Regions from separate parts of the Pseudoalteromonas sp. Angola-30 genome, predicted to be linked through region 1. Evidence: predicted binding sites of a transcription regulator. Region 1 holds the regulator's gene; each other region holds the start of a gene.
The links. The regulator LexA, encoded in region 1, represses DNA repair genes until DNA is damaged. The targets are predictions, from matches to a motif close to TACTGTATNNNNATACAGTA.

Region 1 (2,281 bases):
CTTTCATACATAAACGGTAAAATTAAGCGTAATTAGCCTAACCCGTTTTATAAGGCAAATTAGGTGCCAATGGCTTTTAAACAGGTATTTTCTATGAATAAAGCCATGTTTAGCGCTTAGTTGATTTGGTATAAAAGTAAAACTGCGTTAAAGTTTGCGATGAAACTATAAGAGGGTAAAAAGCAGACAATGTCGGAAATTCAATTTTTAAATGTAGATCTAGAGCTTGAGTCTAAACAAGATATTAGCGCCCTAGTGGCAGACTTAAAGAAAAACGCGATGGTTTTGCATTATGACAAAGACGAATATCGTCAATTGGCGCGTATTGAAGCCTCAGGTGACATAACCACGCCAGACAAAGCAATCAACCACTTATGTGAATTAATAGAGTCGTGTTCACGTAATGCGCTTAAGCAGTGGCTAAGCTGTTCGCGCAGAACGTTTGATATAGGCTTTGAGTCGGGCACGTCACCTAAGTGTTTTAACCAAGCTCTACATGCAGATACACTACTACGTATATCTGCCATTGGCGCTGGTATGGAAATAACGATTTACCCTATCGAAAAGTAGCCATAGTTAACTATTTGCGCTCGACAACCGCTGCGGTCATTTTTGATACGCAGCAAAGCTCGCCGCGGCTATTGGTTATTTTTATTTCCCATACAGAGCTGCGCTTACCAATATGAAATGCACGAGTAACGGCGGTTAAAGTGCCATTTCGAGAGGCCTTTAAGTGGCTGGCGCTAATTTCCTGTCCAACACAATAAAATTTTGTAAAGTCCACTACAAAGTTAGCGGCGTAGCTTGCTATGGTTTCGGCAAGTACCACATTTGCGCCACCATGTACCATACCAATAGGGTTATGATGCTCAGGAATAGCAGGCATGGTAGCCACTAGGTAATCATCTCCTATTTCGGTTATTTCTATGCCCATGGTTTTCATTAGCGTGCCTTGGCCGTTTATTCCCTCATCTAACTGTTTGCAAAGCTCTAATGTAATGGGTTGATGCCAAATACTCATAATTACTCCTTTATATTGAAAGCAAATTTATAGCATTTTAAATACTGAACGTCTGTAATTACCTAAAATTTATCCAGGTGCGGTGTATTTAGCTATTTTAAAGCACAATTTAAATTTGCGATTTTTATTTAACTGTATATACTCACAGTTAAATGTACTGTATGGAAAACCAGTTGTATGCGACCATTAACTAAACGCCAAGCTCAAATACTCGAACTAATAAAAGTTTTTATTAAAGACACTGGTATGCCTCCTACACGTGCCGAAATTGCGCAAACACTCGGTTTTAAAAGTGCCAATGCCGCAGAAGAACACTTAAAAGCGCTTGCCAAAAAAGGTGTTATTAAAATGAAACCAGGCGCAAGCCGTGGTATTCAATTGGTTGAAGAAGAAGAGCCTGAGCAACTAGGTCTACCATTAATAGGTAGAGTTGCAGCGGGTTCGCCTATTTTGGCGCAAGAACATGTTGAGAGTCACTGTAAAATAGACCCACTTATGTTTAAACCAGCCGCCGACTTTTTATTGCGTGTTAACGGCATGAGTATGAAAGATATAGGTATTATGGATGGTGACTTGCTTGCCGTACACCGTACTCAAACAGCAGAAAACGGCCAAGTTGTGGTTGCACGAGTAGATGAAGACGTAACCGTAAAACGCCTAGAAAAAGCAGGCCGAAAAGTATTATTACACGCCGAAAACGAAGAGTTTACGCCAATTGAAGTAGACCTTGAAAACGAATCTTTTAATATTGAAGGGTTAGCCGTTGGCGTAATAAGAAATGCCGACTGGATGTAATTTTTAACTATTTTTAAGCAATATCTATAAATGCGCACTTTTTAGTGTGCATTTTTGTTTTAAAAACAAACCTTCCACCATCTCAAAGCGCCCTAAAATTATTTAGGCTGTAAACTTTTTTTCACTCATACTTTTATCTTCCTAGGCGTGTTACATCCCTTAATTTTGCTCGTATCTTGGCTGTTAAATAACAATTTAATACGCCGTCATTTAGTCAATTTTAAAATATCACTTGATTGTTTTTTATACTAAAACTTGCTTGTTGTACGTTTTTTAGCTAATCATTAATGTGCTGGACTAACAATAACTCACAGCTTTTTAGTTATGAGAACACACAATATACACAAACCTTTTGTTGTCCTAGCGATACCAATTAAAAATAAGATTGGTTAAAAAATAAAAATAACGAATTGGCGTTTAAGCCGTATGCCTCTTCGCTTTGCATTCGCAATAGCATCAAAGGAG
Region 2 (2,281 bases), on a different contig from region 1:
GTTGTTGCTCAGTATCTACGTCACTAAAAGTGAGTTTACCTGGCCACTGCCTGCCAAAATGTGGGGTAGAGCGATTAGGCCAATGCAATTGGTATAAATCTATGTAGTCGGTTTGTAGGCGTTTAAGCGAGTTATCTACGGCCTCAATGACAGCGCTGCGTGTTATATCGCCGCCATCTCGTACCCACGACAAGCCATTGCCTGCAATTTTGGTCGCCAATACAATATCACTGCGCTTTTGCGCATTGCGACTTAGCCAGTTACCTATAATTTGCTCTGTTTTACCGTAGGTCTCTGGTGAAGGAGGAACGGCATACATTTCGGCAGTATCTATAAAATTAACGCCTTGTGCCAAGGCATAAGCTATTTGCTCATCGGCGTCTTGTTGGGTATTTTGTTTACCCCAAGTCATGCTGCCTAAGCATACTCTAGAAACATCAACACCGCTGCTGCCTAACGGACTGTATTGCATTTAAAATCCTTAAATTATGTAAGATCTTGAGAGTGGATAATTAATACCAATTCGCAATAAACCTACTTAAGCGAATTGGTGTAGTGCCGATAGTAATGGCTCTGAAATCGCCGCTTTTTGTCCTGTTTTAAAGTCAAACATAACAACTTGAGAATAGCCTGTGGTAGTAATAGCTTGCTGAGCATGGCTAAATACAGAGTAATTCATCATAAAACGGTCGCTTTTTATATCTGAAATAGTAATACCTACGGTTAAGGTATCAGGGAAGGTCACTGGACGTTTATAGCGAATATTGTTTTCACTAATCACCGGGCCTATTCCACCTGGTTTTATTGTATCAAACTGATTTATTTTATTTAGAAAATCGATACGCGCAATTTCAAAATAACGCAAGTACACCACGTTGTTAACATGTTGTAGGGCGTCCATATCGGCCCATGCTACGGTGATATCGGTATGAATAGGGTGCAGATCTTTGAACCTTTGCATGTATGTGTACTCTTAGTTTTAAATGAATGAGGTTATCAATATGGTGTTTGTAGCTCAAGACAATAAATGCCATGTTTTTTTATAAGATGATTGTACCTATTTATTTTTAGGACTACAGTTAAATAACACAGACAACACACACACGAGAACACACATGCAAAATATAATTAATTGGGCTTTAGCCAGTTTAGTTTTTATAGCGTCTTTTGCTTGCTATGCAATGGGTAATGCCTCCGGCGGCATAATGCTTTTAGCTGCGGGGTTTTTATTGGAGTTTGTTTTTTGGCTACATTGCTTTAAAAAATCAAAGCGCTTTAAGCAGCCGTTTTAAAAAAGCTGTTTAAAGCTTGCACGGTTTAACGCGCTACACCTAGTAGCGCTTTTAACTTTAGCAAGTTAAACAGGCTTTAATGGACTTGCTTAATTAAAGTGAATCCTTAATAATGGCTGTATAAATAAACAGTTGTTATGTGGTAATGAAAAAGTTTATTCATATCGACATGGACTGCTTTTATGCAGCGGTTGAAATGCGCGATAACCCCAAACTTGCCAGTGTGCCTTTAGCGATTGGTGGCAATAGCCGTCGTGGCGTGCTCTCTACAGCAAATTATATAGCGCGCGAATATGGTGTTCGCTCGGCTATGTCTAACTACCACGCTAAGCAATTATGCCCCGATTTAGTGATTGTGCCTGGGCGCATGGCGGTTTATAAAGAAATTTCTAACCAAATACGCGCTGTATTTAAACGCTATACCGACCAAATAGAGCCGTTGTCGCTTGATGAAGCTTACCTAGATGTAACCAACAGCACTGCATGCAAAGGCAGCGCAACGCTTATTGCTCAGCAAATTAGAGCAGATATTTATAACGATACCGGCCTTACTGCCTCTGCCGGAGTTGCTCCCATTAAGTTTATTGCCAAAATAGCCAGTGACGAAAATAAACCCAATGGCCAATTTGTGGTTTTACCGGATGAAGTTGATGCGTTTTTAAATAATTTACCGCTGGGTAAAATCCCTGGAGTGGGCAAAGTAACCCTCGAAAAGCTTAATTTAAAGGGGTTATACACAGGTAAAGACGTTCGCGAGAAAGGCGTTAATTGGATGCAGCAGCATGTGGGGAATTTTGGTGTATCGCTTTATCAAAAATGTGCTGGCGAATATATTGGTAAAGTAACCACTGAGCGAGTGCGTAAATCGCTTAGTGTTGAACACACCTATGAATACAATAAAAATAGCCTACAAGAATGTTTAGATCAGTTACCTAAATTACTGGAAGAGCTAACAGCGCGCCTTAATAAGCAACAGCTACAAAATCGTA
Region 3 (2,281 bases), on a different contig from region 1:
TAACGCGAGCCACTAAACTCAGCCCACGACTCTATTAAATCTATAAAATCTTCAAAGCCACAACCACTCACTAGGCCATTTTCTTCAAGCATTAAGTCATCATCTTGATAGGCGACTAAATCTTCGCTGTCTTGGTGTAGAGCATGGGCTTCAAATAAGGCTTCGTCTTTAGAAAGTATTAAGTCTATCTCTTGGCCTTTTAACGTTATTGGCTCGTAACTTGTTTTTACCGAGCTAATAAGTGCTTGTGCCATCGCGACTTTTTCTTTGCCAATTTCTTCGTTTAACCAGCGGCCAATTAGGGCATGCTCGCTGCTTATTTTAATGCGCAGCCCACTAATAGGGTCACGTATAAATTGATATTCCATAATTTTTACTTTTAAAACGCTAATGCGCTAATTATACCCATAAATAGCCTTAAACACCGACCCTAAAACGCAAAATAGCGCCAATGGGCGCTATTAAATAGGTGACATAAAAGCTAACTTCGCGATCTAAAACGTGCAGCATCTATAATCGACCATAAATAAATAATAGGCACGAGTACGAAGCCTACTAATACATAAATAAGTGCGTAACTAATTATAATAGCTAGCGCAAAAAAGATAGCGGCTAAAATTCGCCCTTGTACCAATTGCCCTAAACCAGGAAAAAATATATTACACAACGCTGCAATAACATTACCGCCAGAACCTTGATCAGCCATACTCACCTCTGTAGTTAATTAATTTTAAGTTTTAGTTATTTACTTACTATCACACTTTATGCCAATTTATTAAAGCTTAAAAATCAAATAGTTAAATTACTACTAAATAACTGCTTTAGTATTTTTTACTAAATATAGGTCAATTTGATTATTTTTATTATTAATTATCGTTACTTAAGAGTACAAAAAAGCGACTAAGCGATTAGTTTTACAAGTATTTTTAGAATAGCTGTTCATAAAAACAGTATTTTATTTAGCCTAACAAAAACACCTGTTATACTGCCCTCATTATTGATTGAAAAGGCGTAACGATGGACGTTTCTGAATTACTCGATGGCTTAAATGACAAACAACGCGATGCCGTTGCAGCCCCACTACAAAACATGCTGGTATTAGCAGGTGCTGGTTCGGGTAAAACACGTGTTTTAGTTCATCGTATCGCGTGGTTAATGCAGGTTGAGCAAGCATCAGCCTATAGTATTTTTGCAGTTACTTTTACCAATAAAGCCGCTAAAGAAATGCGCACCCGTGTTGAAGAAACCCTAAAAGCCCCTGTCGGTGGTATGTGGATTGGTACTTTCCATGGTTTATCACACCGTATTTTGCGCGCTCATCACCGTGAAGCAAACCTGCCAGAAGCCTTTCAAATTTTAGACTCTGACGATCAACTAAGAATGATCAAGCGCTTATTAAAATCAATGAATATTGATGACAAAAAGTGGCCCGCCAAACAATTTGGCTGGTACATCAGTGCTAAAAAAGATGAAGCCCTGCGCCCTAAAGATATTCAAGCCTACGATATAAACGAGCAAATGATGCTACGTGTATATGCCGCCTATCAAGAGGCGTGTGACCGTGCAGGTTTAGTCGATTTTGCCGAAATACTGCTACGTAGCTACGAAGTACTTAAAAATAACCCTACGCTACTTCGCCATTACCAGCAGCGCTTTGCCCACATGCTGGTAGACGAGTTCCAAGATACCAATACCATTCAATACGCATGGTTAAAGCTACTTGCTGGTGATACACAAAGCATTATGATTGTAGGCGACGATGACCAAAGTATTTACGGTTGGCGCGGCGCTAAAATAGAAAACATTAAACGCTTTTTAACTGATTTTGACGCCGAAACTATTCGTCTTGAGCAAAACTACCGCTCAACCGCAACCATCCTAAAAGCATCTAATGCGCTAATTAAAAACAATTCAGAGCGCATGGGTAAAAGCCTTTGGACCGATGGTAACGAAGGCGAGCCTATATCAATTTATGCCGCCTTTAACGAGCTAGACGAAGCCCGCTTTGTAAGCAGCAAGCTACGCAGCTGGTTAAATGCTGGTAATGCGTTGCAAGACGCCGCTATTTTATACCGTAGTAACGCGCAATCTCGTGTACTCGAGGAAGCCATGCTTCAAGAAGGCTTAAAATACCGTATTTACGGTGGTATGCGATTCTTCGAGCGCCAAGAAATTAAAGATGCGCTATCGTACTTACGATTGGTAGGAAACCGCCAAGACGACGCCGCATTTGAGCGTGTAATTAACACCCCTGCGCGTGGTATTGGCGATAAAACATTAA

Region 2: a site for LexA is predicted at 1,407-1,426, ahead of dinB (DNA polymerase IV). Genes of this name have one in related genera too.
Region 3: a site for LexA is predicted at 934-953, ahead of uvrD (DNA helicase II). Genes of this name have one in related genera too.

The regions. Positions count from the first base shown of each region.
Region 1 covers NZ_JAQREI010000014.1:78,798-81,078, reverse strand. Annotated here, with positions in the region: gene PSH54_RS15715 (hypothetical protein) at 190-570, shown strand; gene PSH54_RS15710 (PaaI family thioesterase) at 581-1,021, opposite strand; gene lexA (transcriptional repressor LexA) at 1,199-1,816, shown strand.
Region 2 covers NZ_JAQREI010000002.1:481,936-484,216, forward strand. Annotated here, with positions in the region: gene PSH54_RS05165 (aldo/keto reductase) at 1-472, opposite strand, end outside; gene PSH54_RS05170 (acyl-CoA thioesterase) at 539-961, opposite strand; gene dinB (DNA polymerase IV) at 1,438-2,281, shown strand, end outside.
Region 3 covers NZ_JAQREI010000009.1:6,891-9,171, reverse strand. Annotated here, with positions in the region: gene PSH54_RS12340 (YacL family protein) at 1-368, opposite strand, end outside; gene PSH54_RS12335 (hypothetical protein) at 482-706, opposite strand; gene uvrD (DNA helicase II) at 1,018-2,281, shown strand, end outside.